Regions from separate parts of the Brevibacterium sp. BRM-1 genome, predicted to be linked through region 2. Evidence: predicted binding sites of a transcription regulator. Region 2 holds the regulator's gene; the other holds the start of a gene.

Region 1 (7,701 bases), 790 kb from region 2:
GCCCGCGGTGTCACCGAGGCGCCCGCCCACCACCAGGTGCCCACCTCCGAGGCATTCGCGCTGGCCGTGCGCGCCGGACTCGGCTGGGGCATGGTGCCCGAGGCGCAGCTGGCCGACGCGGCGGCGGGTGGTGCGCTGCCGCAGCCGCCCGCACCGCTCATCGCGCTCGCCGGACGCGGCACCACCGCCGATGTGCCGCTGTACCTGCACCGCTGGAAGCTCGCCTCCGAGCGGCTGGACCGCGTGTGCGCGGCGATCGCGGACCTGGCCCGCGCGGGCCTGCGCCGGAACTGAGTGCCGGCCCGCGCCTCGGCGGCGGGATGGTGCGGGTGCCAGCGAGGCCAGCGGGGCAGCGGCGAGCAGGCCGGCGGGCCGCCCGGCTCAGGCCGCGGCGCGGTCCTCCGCATCCACGTCCACGCCCGTGGGATCCCAGCGGATGAGCGCCACCGCGATCGCACCGGCCAGCGGGGCGCATGCGACGATCCAGAAGACGCCGGTGGACAGCGAAGCCGCGAGCATGGGGAACGCGATGAGCGAGACGATGGAGAACGTGCGCAGCACCGCCTGGTTGAAGCCCACCCCGATCCCGCGCAGCCGGCTGGGGTAGGACAGCGTCGCATAGTTCATGAGGTTCGCGCCCGGGCCGCCGGCCTGAGCGAAGATGAACGCGGCGAGCATGGCGATCGAGACGACGACGAGGCCGCCGGCCGGGATGCCCACGGCTGCGAGCACGATGAGCGCGGCCGCCTGGATGGCGAAGCCCGTGCCCGTCACCGCGCGCGTGCCGAAGCGGTTGACGATGCTCATGCCCAGCAGCCCGCCGAGCGCGCCGAAGCACAGGTTGATGATGAGCGAGGCCATGATCGTGACGAGCGGGCCCTGATGGAAGAGCGTCGTGATGATGAGCGGGGTTCCGTAGGCCACCGCGTTGTAGCCGAAGGTGGAGAACACGGAGACGCACAGCGCCAGGATCGTGCGCTTGCGGTAGCGGGGGCTGAAGAGCTCCGCGAAGTTCGCCCAGCGCGCGCGGCCCGCCCGGCCCTGCTGCGCCTCGGGCGCCTCGTAGACGACGTCGAGCGCGTGGTGGCTGCGCATGATGTCCACGGCGGAGGAGACGTCGCCGTTGTCGGCCAGCCACTGCGGCGATTCCGCCATGTAGCGGCGGCGCACGAGGAGCACGATGAGCGCCGGCACCGCGCCGAAGCCCACGACGATGCGCCACAGGATCGCGTGCTGCTCCATGGGCAGGAGCAGGAAGACGATGAGGACGATGAGGTAGCCGGTGCCCGTGGCGATGTACCAGGCCGGCGACCACGCGTTCACGCGCTGCGAGCGGTTGCCGCGCCCGGCGAGCTTGGAGAACTCGGCGAGGAACGCCATCGCGACGGGCAGGTCGAGGCCCACGCCGATGCCCATGATGAAGCGGAAGCCGATGAGCGACCACGCGTCCCAGGCCAGCGCGCAGCCCACGGCCGCGACGACGAAGAAGACCATGTCGGCCATGAACAGCTTGTAGCGGCCGAAGCGGTCCACGAGGTAGCCGCCGAACACCGCCCCCGCCACCGCGCCGATCATGATCGCGGCGTTGACGAAGCCCGTCATGAAGCCGTTGAGCCCGAACTCCGCCTTGATGGCGGTGATGCCGAATGCGATCGAGGAGAAGTCGTAGGCGTCCATGAAGATCCCGCCCAGCGCCAGCAGGATGATCGCCTTCGTCTTCGTGCCCTGGGAGCCGTAGAGGCCCAGGACGCGGTTGACGTCACCGGCGGTGCGGATGATGAGCGGCGCTGGCTGGCCGTGCTGTTCTGGCTGGCCGTGCTGTGAGGTGGGGGAGGGGGACGCGGAGGGGGAGGAGCCCGTGGCTCGGTGCTGTGCGTTCACCAGCGCATTCTGCTCCGGTGGTGGGTGGGCGGCGCGCCGGAAGGTCATGCGGTGTCACACGGGCACCGCGCGCCCCGGTGCTGGGCGGTCTCCCATCCGGACAGGGTTGAATGGGGCGATGAGCCATTCCGCCCCCGCCCCGTGATCACGGCATGGGCGGTGGCCGTCACCGAGGCGTTCTCTCCCGCGGGCACCATCCTGCTCGCGCTCGCCACCGGGCTGGTCCTGTGGTGGGCGCGCCGCAGCTGGCGGGTGCCGGTCTACGTCTTCGGGTCCGTCGCCCTGGCGGCGGGGATCACCTACCTGCTGAAGTTCGTCTTCGAGCGCCAGCGCCCGCCCGCCATCGACCGGCTCGTGTTCGAGGCGGACTACAGCTTCCCCTCGGGCCACGCGACCGGGACCGCCGCGCTCGCGTGCGCGGCGGCGGTGGTGGTGTGCGGGATGCTCCGACGCCCCGTGTCGATGGCCCTCGTGTGGGCGGCCGCCCTGGGGCTGTCCGTCCTCGTGGCGGCCACCCGCCTGTACCTGGGCGTCCACTGGTTCACCGACACCGCCGCCGGGTTCTGCGTGGGGGCCGGCACGGCGCTCGTCCTCTCCGCCCTCATCGATCCCGGGCGCGCTCCGGGTCTTGTGGCAGCGGGTGGTGCGGCCACGCGCAGGTCGTCCGAGAGCGGGCCGCACGAGGGCAGGTCACATGAGGGAGGGCCGCCCGAGGCCAGGTCACACGGGGGTGGGGCATCCGAGGGCTGACCGCCCGCAGGCGGTTCACGCCCGGGATGATCCGGCGGCCGGGGGCGATGCGAGGCCGAATCTGTCGAGCAGCGCCTTCAGTTCGGCCGCGTCGAGACCCGTGACCGTGTTGCCGTCGCGGCCGACCATCGTGGGGGCCGAGAGCATGGCGTTGACGATGGCCTCCTCGGTGGCTTCGATCGTGGCCCAGTAGAGCTCGTTGATGCTGCGATCGGTGAGCGTGCGCAGCCGGTCGAAGTCCGGTGCCTGCGCCGGATACCGCGTCGACTCCGCGAGCCCGGCCGTCGTGGAGAACGCAACGATCATGTCGCCGCTCGAGTACTCCCCGGCTCCGCCCGTGCGGGCGATGCCCATCCCGGCCCGCTGCGCGATCCGGCTGAGCTGATGCGGCAGCAGCGGCGCATCCGTGGCGACGATGACGATGATCGACCCCTCGCCCGGGGCCAGCGGGGAAGGCGAGGCCGAGGCGCTGCCGGACTCGCTGACTGACCCGCTGCCGGGCTCGCGACCGTGTGTGCCGCAGGCGGTGTTGCCTGGCCCGCTGGCGGCTGCGCTGCTTCCACCGGCTGCGCTGCCGGCTGCGCGGTTTCGTCCGGCTGCGCTGCGCCAATCCGTGGGACCGGGCTGCGGCAGCGGTGCGGACAGCAGCGCGCCCACCGGTGCGCCGTTGACCGTCAGCCGGCTGCGCGTGCCGTGGTTCGCCTGGACCAGCACGCCCACTGTGTAGTCACCCGCCTGGCCAGTGCCCGTGGCTGTGCCCATATTCGCGGCGGTGCCCATGTCGGTGTCAGTGCGCGTGGCAGCCTCAGTACCCGTGTCAGCGGCCGTGTTAGGGGCGGGGGCCGGCACGAGGCGCGAGGCGGTGCCGATGCCGCCCTTGAGGTCGTGGCAGATCATGCCGGTGCCCCCACCGACGCTGCCCTGCTCCACGGGGCCGCCCGCTGCGGCCTCGAGGGCCTGTGCGACCGCTTCCTCGGTGACGTGGAAGCCGGCGATGTCGTTGAGGAACGCGTCGTTGGTCTCCCCACAGACCGGCTGGCCGGAGAACGTGGGGTTGCCGTCGCTGCGCGCGGCCTGGTCGGCTCGGTGGCGGATGAGGCCGGTGCGCAGCGTGCCCAGGGCATTCGTGTTGCTCAGTGCGATGGGCGAGCTGAGCGTGCCCGATTCGATGAGCCACTGGATGCCCGTCATGTCCCCCTTGCCGTTGAGCCGGTGGAAGCCCGCGCACAGCGGGGCCGTCCACACGTCGTGGGGGCTGGGATCGATCACCGTGACGCCCGTCCGCACTGGTCCGGCTCCTCGGTCGAGCGGCCCCTCTCCCTCCATGCGCGTCCAGTGCCCCACGCGCACTCCCGCGACGTCGGTGATGGCGTTGTGGGTACCGGCGGTGCGCGTTCCGATCGCGATTCCCGCCTCGTGTGCCTGCATGGCCCCATCGTGGCATGCGCCCAGCAGTTCGGGCATTCCCGCAGCCGGGTTGGACGTGTGCAGCCGGGTTGGACATGTGCGCAACCGATTCAGAAGGGCGGTGGATCGTCGGTCACGGGGTCTGCACCGGTTGCGGGATCTGCCGAGCTGGGGAGGTCTGCACCGCCCGCGGGGTCTGAGGGATCCGCCGGGGGTGCTGCGAGTGGGGGAGGCGCGAGCCGCGCAATCTGGCACGCGTGCTCCACCTCGATGTGCGAGCCCGGTGGTGCCACTGGCCCGGCGACCGCCGCGGGGAACGTCCATCGGACGCCGCCGCCCACCCCCGGTATGCCCAGGGTCGCGACGGCCTCGCCGGCGGGTGCTGTCGCGAGGCCCGCCTGGTCATCTCGGGCGACGGTGAAGACTCCGCTGGTCTTGAGGTTGTGGTGGCGACGGCAGAGCGGATGGAGGTTCCACAGCTGCGTGAGGCCGCCCCGCTCGGGGTGCGCTCGTTGGAATGGGGAGATGTGGTCGATATCCGAGCTCTCCGCCCTGCGCGAGCATCCGGGCACGGTGCACCAGACCCAGCGCGCTCGGATCGCTGCTCTGAGGGCCGCGGGGACGGGATAGCTTCTGGCCATCGCCTCGACGGCCGTCCCCGTGACCGGATCGGTGAGGATGCGGCGCATCGACGGGGCGTGCACCGCGATCCGCCGGGCATCCTCGGCGGAGACCGGTGTGAGGTCATCGAGGTGGCCCGGGAGATCCGAGGCGCCGACGAGCGTGAGGAGGGGCAGCGTCACCTGGACGGCCGCCTGGCCGCGCAGCCAGGCCTCGCTCGTGGGCATGGTGACGGCAATGGCGGCGGTGGTCCCATCGGCCCGCTGCACCGGAAGGGTCAGCCGCGGCACGGAGAGGATGCCGAGGTCGAAGCGCAGCTGGTCGAGTGTCGCCTCGGCGGCGATCCGGTCGGCTGCTCCCAGCTCGGGTGTGTGCTCGGCCAGGACTCCGGTCTGCGAGGCGAGAATCGCCCGACCCCAGGCCGTGTAGCGGCGGTATGCCGCGGCTACGACCACCGTGGGGCCGGTGAACTGCATGCACGCCGTGCCGTCACCGTTGTTCCAATAGGCCACCCGGCGCCCGCGGTGCGCCTCGCTCTCCCGGTCCGGGGTGGGCAGGAGGGTGGCGAAGATGTCGTCGACCGCCTTCTTCCAGCGCTTCCACTCCCAGGCCGCGGGGACCGCGCAGACGAGCCCGTCGAAGCGGCTGCGCAGCGGTTCCCCCAACTGCATGCCCTTGCCGGCGGCGTATTCGAGACGGCCGTAGCGCAGCTGCGCCGCGGCAGCCAGCGCCAACAGGTCCGGCAGCACCGTCAACACGGCAAATGAGCGAGTGCCGAGCGTGTGCGCCCGGTGCAGGCTGATGTCCGCCCCCGCGGCCAGCGCCGCCCACGCCGCCTCCGGCAGTGCCGCGAGGAGGTCTGCGAACTCCGCGGGCAGCTGGTCGGACGAGGCGCGCGCATCCGTGCCCCGTCCGGTGCCCAGGGGTGTGCGCTCGAGGAGATAGGCGCGGGTCAGCTGGGCGCACACGGCCTGCGCTCGCGCGAGGTGGGCCGCGTCGAGGACTGCCTCCGCGGCTGTGAGCGCCGGGGGTGTCTGGGGTGCGTGCTGGGCGGTCACCGGGTGCTCCCTTCGCGACGCTGCGGTTGTCTGGCCGCTCCGGTGACGCCGTGGGAGGTGTCCCTGGAGCGCCCTGCGAGCGGCAATCAAACCACTCGTACGATGCTTGTGTTCGATTGTAGTCCGATATATATTCGAATGGAAGAGGCTGTTGCAGGAATTCTGCGACGCTCTCTGGTGGAGAAAGGGGGGCAGCTGTGGACGAGTGTGAGACGAGCGGTCCGGGTGCGGCCGGGGCCGTGTCAGCGGGCATCGCTACAGTCGGGGGCATGAGCGACGCCGGCAATGATGGAGCGGGCCCTGCCGAAGACGGGCCGGATGCGGTCGAAGTGGGTGAGCATGTGCCGGACGCCGCCCCGGCCAGCGGTGGGGCCGGTGGGCTGCGGGAAGCTGCCGGTCAGGTGCTCGCACAGCTGACGGGGCGCGCGGATGCGCAGTTCCGCGATGGGCAGTTTGAGGCGATCGAGGCCCTCGTGTCCGGCCGCCGCCGGGCGCTCGTGGTCCAGCGCACGGGCTGGGGGAAGTCCGCCGTCTACTTCGTCGCCTCGCGGCTGATCCGGCAGGGCTTCGGGCAGCGTGCCGGGGCAGGCGGGCCCACCCTCATCATCTCGCCGCTCCTCGCGCTCATGCGGGACCAGGTTGCGGCAGCCGCCCGGGCGGGGGTGAGGGCGGTGACGATCAACTCGTCGAACGCCACGGAATGGGACGATGTGCTCGCCGCGCTCGACCGGAACGAGGTCGACGTCCTGCTCATCTCGCCGGAGCGGCTGACGAACCCCAAGTTCCGGGAGCGCGTCCTGGGCCGGCTGCTCGGGGGCGTCGGCATGATCGTGGTGGACGAGGCCCACTGCATCTCCGACTGGGGACACGACTTCCGCCCCGACTACAGGAGGATCGGGGCGCTGCTGGCGGAGCTCCCGGCGGATCTCCCGGTGCTCGCGACCACTGCCACGGCCAACGAGCGCGTCGTCGACGATGTGGCCGCGCAGCTGGGAGCCGACACCCTCGTCATCCGCGGCCCGCTTGCCCGCGACTCGCTGCGGCTCGGCGTGGCCGATACCGCGCCGCCGGGCCGGCGGATCGCCTGGCTGGCCGAGCACCTGGGCGACTTCGCGGGCTCGGGGATCATCTACACGCTCACGGTCTCCGCCGCCCAGGACGTGGCGCGCGCGCTGCGCCAGGCCGGCTGGGAGGTCGCGCCCTACACGGGGGGCACGGACACGGAGGAGCGCGAGGCACTCGAGGCGCGGCTCAAGGGCAATGACCTCAAGGCGCTCGTCGCCACCTCCGCGCTCGGCATGGGGTTCGACAAGCCGGATCTGGGCTTCGTCATCCACCTGGGCGCGCCGTCGTCGGCCGTGGCGTACTACCAGCAGGTGGGTCGCGCTGGACGCGCCACCGATTCGGCGGACGTGCTGCTGCTGCCCGGCCCGGAGGATCCGGATATCTGGGAGTACTTCGCCACGGCTTCGATGCCGGACCCGGAGGCGGCTCGGGCCGTTCTCGCGGCCCTCGACGCGGCGCGCGCGGATTCCGATTCGGGCGGGGGCAGCCCGGCGCTCTCGGTTCCCGCGCTCGAACCGCTCGTGGGCGCCAAGCGCTCGCGCCTCGAGCTGCTGCTCAAAACGCTGCAGGTGGACGGGGCGGTCGATCGCGTGGCCGGCGGCTTCGTGTCGACGGGCGCCGGGTGGACCTACGACGAGGAGCGGTACGCGGCGGTGGCGCAGGCGCGCCGCCGCGAGGCGCAGGCCATGCTCGACTACGAGGCGGGTCGGATGTGCCGCATGCGCTTCCTCGCCGAGCAGCTCGATGACCCCGCGGCTGCCGACTGCGGGCGCTGCGACGTGTGCGCGGGCCCCTGGTGGTCGTCCGAGGTCTCCGAGGAGGGCCGCTCGCGCGCCGAATCGGTGCTCTCCGGGGTGGGTCTCGAACTCGATCCGCGCGCGGCGTGGCCCACGGGCCTGCCCAAGATCGGTGTCCAGCT
Region 2 (7,701 bases):
CCTGCCCCACCAGCTGGTCGAGGCCTTCCGCTCGACGCTCGAGGAGGCGGGGGAGGCGGACCTCCTCGTCCACATCGTCGATGCCTCCCACCCGGATCCGGAGAGCCAGATCCGGGCGGTCCACGATGTCCTCGCCGACATCGACACCTCGGACATCCCCGAGCTCATCGTGTTCAACAAGGCCGATATCGCCGTGCCCGAGGTGCTGGCGGGCCTGCTGCTCAACCACCCGGGCTCGCTGGCCGTCTCCGCGTTCACCGGTGAGGGAGTGGGCGCGCTGCGCGCTCGCATCGAGGAGCTGCTGCCGCAGCCGGCGCATGAGCTCAGCGCGCTCGTGCCCTTCGACCGCGGCTCGCTCGTCTCCCGCATCCACGACGAGGGCACCGTGCTGGGCGAGGAGTACACGCCCGAGGGCACGCTCATCCGCGCGCGGGTCAACGCCGATCTCCTCGCCGAGCTGGAGGCCCTGCGCACCGAGCGCGAGCCGGCACCGGGGCCCGCGCAGCGCCTCGGCGGCGGGCAGTGACGAAGGTCGGGGACCTCCTCGACCATGCCGTCGCCGGCCTGGGCGGCACGCGCCGCGAGGGCCAGGACACGATGGCCCAGGCCGTGGGCTCCGCGCTGGACAGCGGCGTGCACCTGCTCGTGCAGGCCGGCACCGGCACCGGCAAGTCGCTGGCCTACCTCGTGCCCAGTGTGGAGTACGCGCTGCGCACGGGGGAGCGCGTCGTCGTCTCCACCGCCACCCTGGCGCTGCAGGCCCAGATCATCGACCGCGACCTGCCGCGCCTGACGAAGTCGATCGCCGGCGAGCTGGGCCGCAGGCCCACCGCGGCGGTGCTCAAGGGCCGGCGGAACTACGCGTGCAAGCACAAGCTCGAGGGCGGCTACCCCGACGACGGCGCCGGGATGCTCTTCGACCTGGGCGCGGACGGCGCCGCCGGCCGCGGAGGCGGCAACCCCACCGCCCTCGAGGCGGAGATCGCCCGGGTGCGCAGCTGGGCGAAGTCGACGGAGACCGGCGACCGCGACGACCTCATGCCCGGGGTCTCCGACCGGGCGTGGGCCCAGGTGTCGGTGAATGCGTTCGACTGCCTGGGCGCGAAGTGCCCGCTCTACGACGAGTGCTTCGCCGAGCTCGCTCGCGGCCGGGCGGGGGCGGCTGACATCGTGGTGACCAACCACGCGCTGCTGGCGATCGACGCCTTCGGCGATTCGCAGGTCCTACCCGAGCACGCCGCCGTCGTCATCGACGAGGCCCACGAGCTGCGCGATCGCGTGACGAGCGCGCTGACCGGGTCGCTCACCGCGGCGGTCCTCGCCGCCGCGGTGGCGGCCGGGCGGCGCCACACGCAGGTGCAGGAGGGCGTACTAAACCTGCTCGAGACCGCGGCGGCCGGGTTCGAGCGCGCGCTCGAGGCGTGCGAGGAGTGCCTTGTGCGGGTGTGGCCGGAGGCCCTGCAGGCCGCGGTGGTGGCCGTGCGCGACGCGGCGCGCCAGGTCGTCGCGGACATCGGCGGCGGTTCCGAGCGCGCCTCCGAGGCCGAGGCGGGCCGGCAGATGGCCCGCGCCCGCCTGCAGGAGGTCTTCGAGCTCGCGGAGCGGATGGCCGAGCACGGCGACTGGGACGTCGTGTGGGTGGCCCGCAGCGCCTACCGCGAGCAGGAGACGGTCGCGCTCGTCGTGGCGCCGCTGAGCGTGGCGGGCACGCTGCGTCGCGGGATCTTCGAAGACGCCACCGTCATCGCGACCTCGGCCACCCTGGCGCTGGGCGGCCGCTTCGAGGCAGTGGCCGCCTCGCTGGGCCTCGTGGGCCCCGAGGCCCCCCGCTACGACGCGATCGACGTGGGATCGCCGTTCGACTACGCCGCCCAGGGCATCCTCTACGCGGCCTCCCAGCTGCCCAAGCCGGGCCGCAGCGGGCTGGGGGAGGAGGCGCTCGCGGAGCTCGTCGAACTGGTCGAGGCCTCCGGCGGCGGGGCCCTGGGACTCTTCTCCTCGCGGGCGGCCGCCGCGCAGGCGGCGCAGGCGCTGCGCGAGCGCACGGACCTCACCGTCCTCGCGCAGGGGGAGGACACGCTGTCCTCGCTCGTGCGCCGCTTCGCCGCGGACGAGGACGCGTGCCTCATGGGCACGATGAGCCTGTGGCAGGGCGTCGACGTCCCCGGGCGCACGTGCCGGCTCGTCGTCATCGACCGGATCCCGTTCCCGCGGCCCGACGATCCGCTCTCGCAGGCGCGCACGCAGGCCGCGGCGCAGCGCGGGGCCAACGGCTTCATGGCCGTGAGCGCCACGCACGCGGCGCTGCGGCTGGCACAGGGGGTGGGCAGGCTCATCCGCAGCTCGGAGGACCGCGGGGTCGTCGCGATCCTGGATTCGCGCGTGCGCACGGCCCGCTACGGCGAGTTCCTCCTGTCCTCGCTGCCGCCCATGTGGCGCACCGAGAGCCCGGCGGCGGTGCGCGGGGCCCTGCGGCGGCTGCGCGGCTGAGCGCCGCGCCCGCCGCCTCAGACCCTGCGGATGACGGCGGTGACGATGCCCATGATCGTGGCGTGGTCGCCGTCGATGGGCTCGTAGTCCTTGTTCTGCGGCAGCAGCCACTGCTTGCCGCCGGTGCGCTTGAGCGTCTTGACGGTCGCCTCGTCGTCCAGGAGGGCTGCGACGATCTCGCCGTTGTCCGCGGTGGACTGGCGGCGCACCACGACGAAGTCCCCATCGCAGATCGCCGCCTCGAGCATCGAATCGCCCACGACCTGGAGCAGGAAGAGCTCACCGGAGCCCACCACCTGGCGCGGCAGGGCGAACATGTCGTCGACCGCCTGCTCGGCGAGGATGGGCCCGCCCGCGGCGATGCGGCCGATGACGGGCACGATCGCGGTGTTCGCCGACGTGTGGGCCTGGGATTCGAGCACATCGAGCTGCTCGGCGGGGCTCACGACCTCGATGGCGCGCGGCCGCTTGGGATCCCGGCGCAGGTAGCCGAGGCGCTCGAGCTGCGAGAGCTGGTGGGCCACCGAGGACAGCGAGGCGAGCCCGGCGGCCTCGCCGATCTCCCGCATGCTCGGCGGGTAGCCGTTCGTGTAGACCGCGTGCTCGATCGTCTCGAGGACGAGCCGCTGGCGGGGGGTGAGGCGGCGGTCGCCCTCCGCCGCCGAGGCCTGCGGGATCTCCACGACATCCGCGCGGTCGGCGCGGAACTCGTTGATCTCCTCGACGACGCTGTCGTTGCGGGGGCGTCCGCGGGGGCGGCGCTGCTGGGGGCTCATATTTCCTCATTCCCTCTCTGACCTGCGATGACTCCGACGTCGCTGCCCATGTCAGTGCCTCCGGGGAGACTTCCTGCAGAACATGAAGACGGTGACTTTTCGAATCCATTTTCACACACATGTTCGATGAAGAGTAGACATCTGTTCGAATGTCGGGTTCAATAGAACGTGAGTTCGAAACAGCAGTTCGATAAGCGTCGCGGGATCGCCCCGGCGCAGCTGGCAAGGAGGACGCCATGAGCACTGCAGCACTTCCCACGGCAACGCCGTTCCTGCACCGCCGGGCCGACGCGGGGCGCGGTGCGCGCGGCACCAGCCTCGTGCACACGGCGCGCGGCCCGCGCCGTACCGCGATCGCCGTGCGCCGGCTCGCGCTGCTCGCAGTCATTGCCGCACTCGGCCTCGGACTCGCCCTCGCGGTGCGCCCGGCGGCATTCGCCGGCGCCGGCGCCGCGCCCTCCGGCTCCAGCGCCCACACGCACAGCGTCGTCGTCGGCGAGGGGCAGACACTGTGGTCGATCGCCGTGCGGAACGCCGGCGGGGAGGACCCGCGCGACGTCATCGTCGAGATCCGCGACCTCAACGGCATCGAGGGATCGGTCGTCCACCCGGGCCAGCGGCTGGAGGTGCCCGCGCGATAGAATCGCCGGGTGCCCGAGTTATCCGATCTGCCCATCCGCGCGGACCTGCGCGGCCGCTCGCCCTACGGTGCCCCGCAGCTCGATGTGCCGGTGGCGCTCAACGTCAACGAGAACTCCTACCCCGTCCCGCCGACCGTCGCAGCCGACATCGCGCGGGCTGTCTCGGACCAGGCGGCCGGGCTCAACCGGTACCCGGACCGGGAGTTCACGGCCCTGCGGGGAAAGCTGGCGTCCTATGCGACCGGGGTGCTCGAGCGCCAGCCCAGTGACGGCGCGGCCGACGGCCCCGCGCGCATCGACCCCGGCCAGGTCTGGGCGGCCAACGGCTCGAACGAGGTCCTGTCCCATATCCTCCAGGCCTTCGCAGGGGCCGGCCGCACGGTCATGGGCTTCACCCCCAGCTATTCGATGCACCCGCTCATCGCCGCCTCCACCGGTGCCGCATGGCTTGAGGTGCCCCGCACCGCGGACTTCGAGATCGACCTGCCCGCGGCCCTGGCCGCCATCGAGGCCGAACAGCCCGACGTCGTGTTCGTGTGCACGCCGAACAACCCGACGGGGGGTTCGACCCCGCTGAGCGCCATCGGGGAGATCCTGGCCGTGAGCCCCGGTATCGTCATCGTCGACGAGGCCTACGCCGAATTCGCCCGGCCGGGCTTCGCGACCGCCCTCCACCTCCTGCCGCAGCATCCGCGCCTGGTCGTCTCGCGGACGATGAGCAAGGCCTTCGCGTTCGCCGGCGCCCGGGTGGGCTACGCCGTCGCCGCTCCCGCCCTCATCGACGCCCTGCGCCTGGTGCGCCTGCCCTATCACCTCTCCGCGCTCACCCAGGCCGCCGCCTGCGCCGCGCTCGACCACGCCCCGGAGCTGCTGGACAACGTCGAGCGCCTCGTGGCCAGCCGCGATGCGATGGCCGCCGCACTGGCCGCCGCCGGCTTCGAGCCCGTGCCCAGCGATGCGAACTTCCTGCTGTTCCGCGGTGCCGCGGACCCGGCCGAGCTCTGGCAGCGCTTCCTCGACCACGGCGTGCTGCTGCGCGACATCGGCATCCCCGGCTGCCTGCGGGTCAACGCGGGCACGGAGACGGAGACCGCCGCCTTCACCGCCGCCCTGCAATCCATCGTGAGAGCCCACCCGGAGGTGCGCGCATGACGAACAGCCCCCAGCCCCCCGGCCCCGCGGGGAGCACCGCGCCGGCGCGGCGCGCCGAGCGCGCGCGCTCCACCTCCGAGTCCCAGGTCAGCGTCAGCCTCGACCTCGATGGGACGGGCGCGGCGGCGATCGCCACGCAGGTGCCGTTCTTCGACCACATGCTCACGGCGCTGGCGAAGCACTCGCTCATCGACCTGGACGTGAGCGCGCGCGGCGACACGCACATCGACGCCCACCACACGGTCGAGGACACGGCGATCGTCATCGGGCAGGCGCTGCGCGAGGCCCTCGGGGACAAGGCGGGCATCCGCCGCTACGGCGATGCCGCGGTCCCGCTCGACGAGGCGCTCGCCCGCTGCGTCGTCGATGTCAGCGGCCGGCCCTACTTCGTCCACTCGGGGGAGTCCGCCGGCCAGCTCACCCACCTCATCGGCGGGCACTTCACCGGGTCGCTGACCGGCCACGCGCTCGAGTCGCTGGCGTTCGCCGCCGGGCTGACCGTCCACCTGGAGCTCGTGACCGGGCGGGACCCCCACCACATCGCCGAAACGCAGTTCAAGGCGTTCGCCCGTGCGCTGCGCACCGCGATCGAGCCGGACCCGCGCGTGGTCGGCGTGCCGAGCACGAAGGGGTCGCTGTGAGCCGAACCGTCGTCGTCACGCCCTTCGGCCGGGCAGATCAGCTCGCCGCCGCCTGCGTGCTCTCCGGCATCGGCGGCGACGTCGTGCCGGTGGGGGACTTCACCGCGATCGTCGCCTCGGGCACGGACGTGGAGGCCGGCAACGCTGCGGCCGCGAAGATCTCCGAGCTCGCCCGCGACCACGAGGTGCTCCTCCTCGTGCGCAGCGACGAGCAGATCGACGCCGGCCACTACCGCAACGGTGCCAGGGAGGCCGATGTGCCCGCCGGGCTCGCGCTGACCAACCTGCCGGGCGAGGTCGAGTCGCTGCTGCTCGAAGCGCTCGACCCGGCCGATGTCGAGGGCCGCATCGACACCGCGTCGATGTCGCGCATGCAGGCCTCGGCCGCGGCGATGACGCCCGCGCGCGCCGCCCTCGCCCGCACCGCCCTGCTGTGGATGGTCGTCGCGCTGCTCGCCGTCATCGCGGTCGTCGCCGGCGCCCTCGTCGCGCTGGCCGGGACCGGCCCCGCGTGGTTCGCGGTCGGCCTGGGCGCGCTCGTGCTGGGCTTCTCGCTGTTCCGCGTGAGCCGGCTGCTGGCGGGCCGGGCATGAGCGCCCCCGAGATCGTGGTGCTCGACTACGGCTCGGGCAATGTGCGCTCCGCGGTGCGCGCCCTCGAAGCCGCCGGGGCGAGCGTCGAGCTGACGGCAGACCCGGTGCGTGCCGAGGCCGCGCAGGGCCTCGTCGTCCCCGGGGTGGGCGCCTTCTCCGCGGTCATGGACGGCCTGCGCGGGGTGGGCGCGGTGGAGCTCATCCGCCGGCGCCACGCCCAGCAGCGGCCGCTCCTGGGGATCTGCGTCGGCCTCCAGGTGCTCTTCTCCTCCGGCACCGAGCACGGGCTGACCGACGCCGGCGTGGGCCTGTGGCCCGGTGAGGTCACCCGGCTGCGCGCGCCGATCGTGCCCCACATGGGCTGGGACACCGTGGCCGCGCCCGCCGGCTCCCAGATGTTCGCCGGCATCGAGGACGAGCGGTTCTACTTCGTCCACTCGTTCGCCGCCCACACCCCGCCGCCGGGGGCGCCCGCCGCCCTCACCCGGGCGGGGGAGGACTTCGTCGCCGCGGTCGAGGACGGCACCACGTGGGCCGTGCAGTTCCACCCCGAGAAGTCCGCCGACGCCGGCCTCCACCTCCTGCGCAACTGGCTGGAGGCGCTGTCTAGGATGGGCGCATGAGCGAAATCGCCAGCGCACCCGCACTCACGCTGCTGCCCGCCGTGGACGTCGCCGACGGCCGGGCGGTCCGGCTCGTTCAGGGCGAGGCCGGCACCGAGACCTCCTACGGCTCCCCGCTCGACGCGGCCGGCCAGTTCGAGCAGGCCGGGGCCGAATGGATCCACCTCGTCGATCTCGACGCCGCGTTCGGCCGCGGGTCGAACTACGACCTCCTGCGCCAGGTGACGAAGTCCGTGTCGATCAGCGTGGAGCTCTCCGGCGGCATCCGCGACACCGACTCGCTCGAGCGAGCGCTCGACACCGGGGCCGAGCGCGTGAACATCGGCACCGCCGCCCTGGAGAATCCCGCCTGGACCGCCGAGGCGATCGCCACGTACGGCGACCGGATCGCCATCGGCCTGGACGTGCGCGGCACCACGCTCGCCGCCCGCGGCTGGACGGAGGAGGGCGGCGAGCTCTGGGACGTCCTCGCCCAGCTGGAGGAGGCCGGCTGCGCCCGGTATGTCGTCACCGATGTGACGAAGGACGGGACCCTGCGCGGGCCCAACACGGAGCTGCTGCGCGAGGTCTGCGCTCGCACGGACCGGCCGGTCGTCGCCTCCGGCGGGATCTCCGAACTGGCCGACCTCGCGGCTCTCCGCGAGCTCGTCCCCGAGGGCGTCGAGGCCGCGATCGTCGGCAAGGCGCTCTACGCGGGCCGCTTCACCCTGCCCGAGGCGCTCGACGTCGCCGGCGCCCAGTGAGCCGGGCCGAGCGCACCCCCGGTGCGGGCGCCGCCGCGAGCG

Evidence for each region. Region 2 encodes LexA, which represses DNA repair genes until DNA is damaged. Its sites were predicted from a motif close to TCGAACANNTGTTCGA; they were not measured.
Region 1: BRM1_RS08360 (HNH endonuclease signature motif containing protein) is a predicted target of LexA. The motif match lies at 5,840-5,855, and genes of this name have one in related genera.

Annotation. Positions count from the first base shown of each region.
Region 1 is NZ_CP113788.1:1,918,424-1,926,124, reverse strand. Features, by position in the region: gene BRM1_RS08380 (ArgP/LysG family DNA-binding transcriptional regulator) at 1-294, shown strand, start outside; gene BRM1_RS08375 (MFS transporter) at 382-1,881, opposite strand; gene BRM1_RS08370 (phosphatase PAP2 family protein) at 2,023-2,631, shown strand; gene BRM1_RS08365 (P1 family peptidase) at 2,647-4,059, opposite strand; gene BRM1_RS08360 (HNH endonuclease signature motif containing protein) at 4,149-5,717, opposite strand; gene BRM1_RS08355 (RecQ family ATP-dependent DNA helicase) at 5,987-7,701, shown strand, end outside.
Region 2 is NZ_CP113788.1:1,130,954-1,138,654, reverse strand. Features, by position in the region: gene hflX (GTPase HflX) at 1-526, shown strand, start outside; gene BRM1_RS04985 (ATP-dependent DNA helicase) at 523-2,490, shown strand; gene lexA (transcriptional repressor LexA) at 2,508-3,266, opposite strand; gene BRM1_RS04975 (LysM peptidoglycan-binding domain-containing protein) at 3,503-3,907, shown strand; gene BRM1_RS04970 (histidinol-phosphate transaminase) at 3,917-5,059, shown strand; gene hisB (imidazoleglycerol-phosphate dehydratase HisB) at 5,056-5,700, shown strand; gene BRM1_RS04960 (hypothetical protein) at 5,697-6,293, shown strand; gene hisH (imidazole glycerol phosphate synthase subunit HisH) at 6,290-6,916, shown strand; gene priA (bifunctional 1-(5-phosphoribosyl)-5-((5-phosphoribosylamino)methylideneamino)imidazole-4-carboxamide isomerase/phosphoribosylanthranilate isomerase PriA) at 6,913-7,659, shown strand; gene BRM1_RS04945 (SseB family protein) at 7,656-7,701, shown strand, end outside.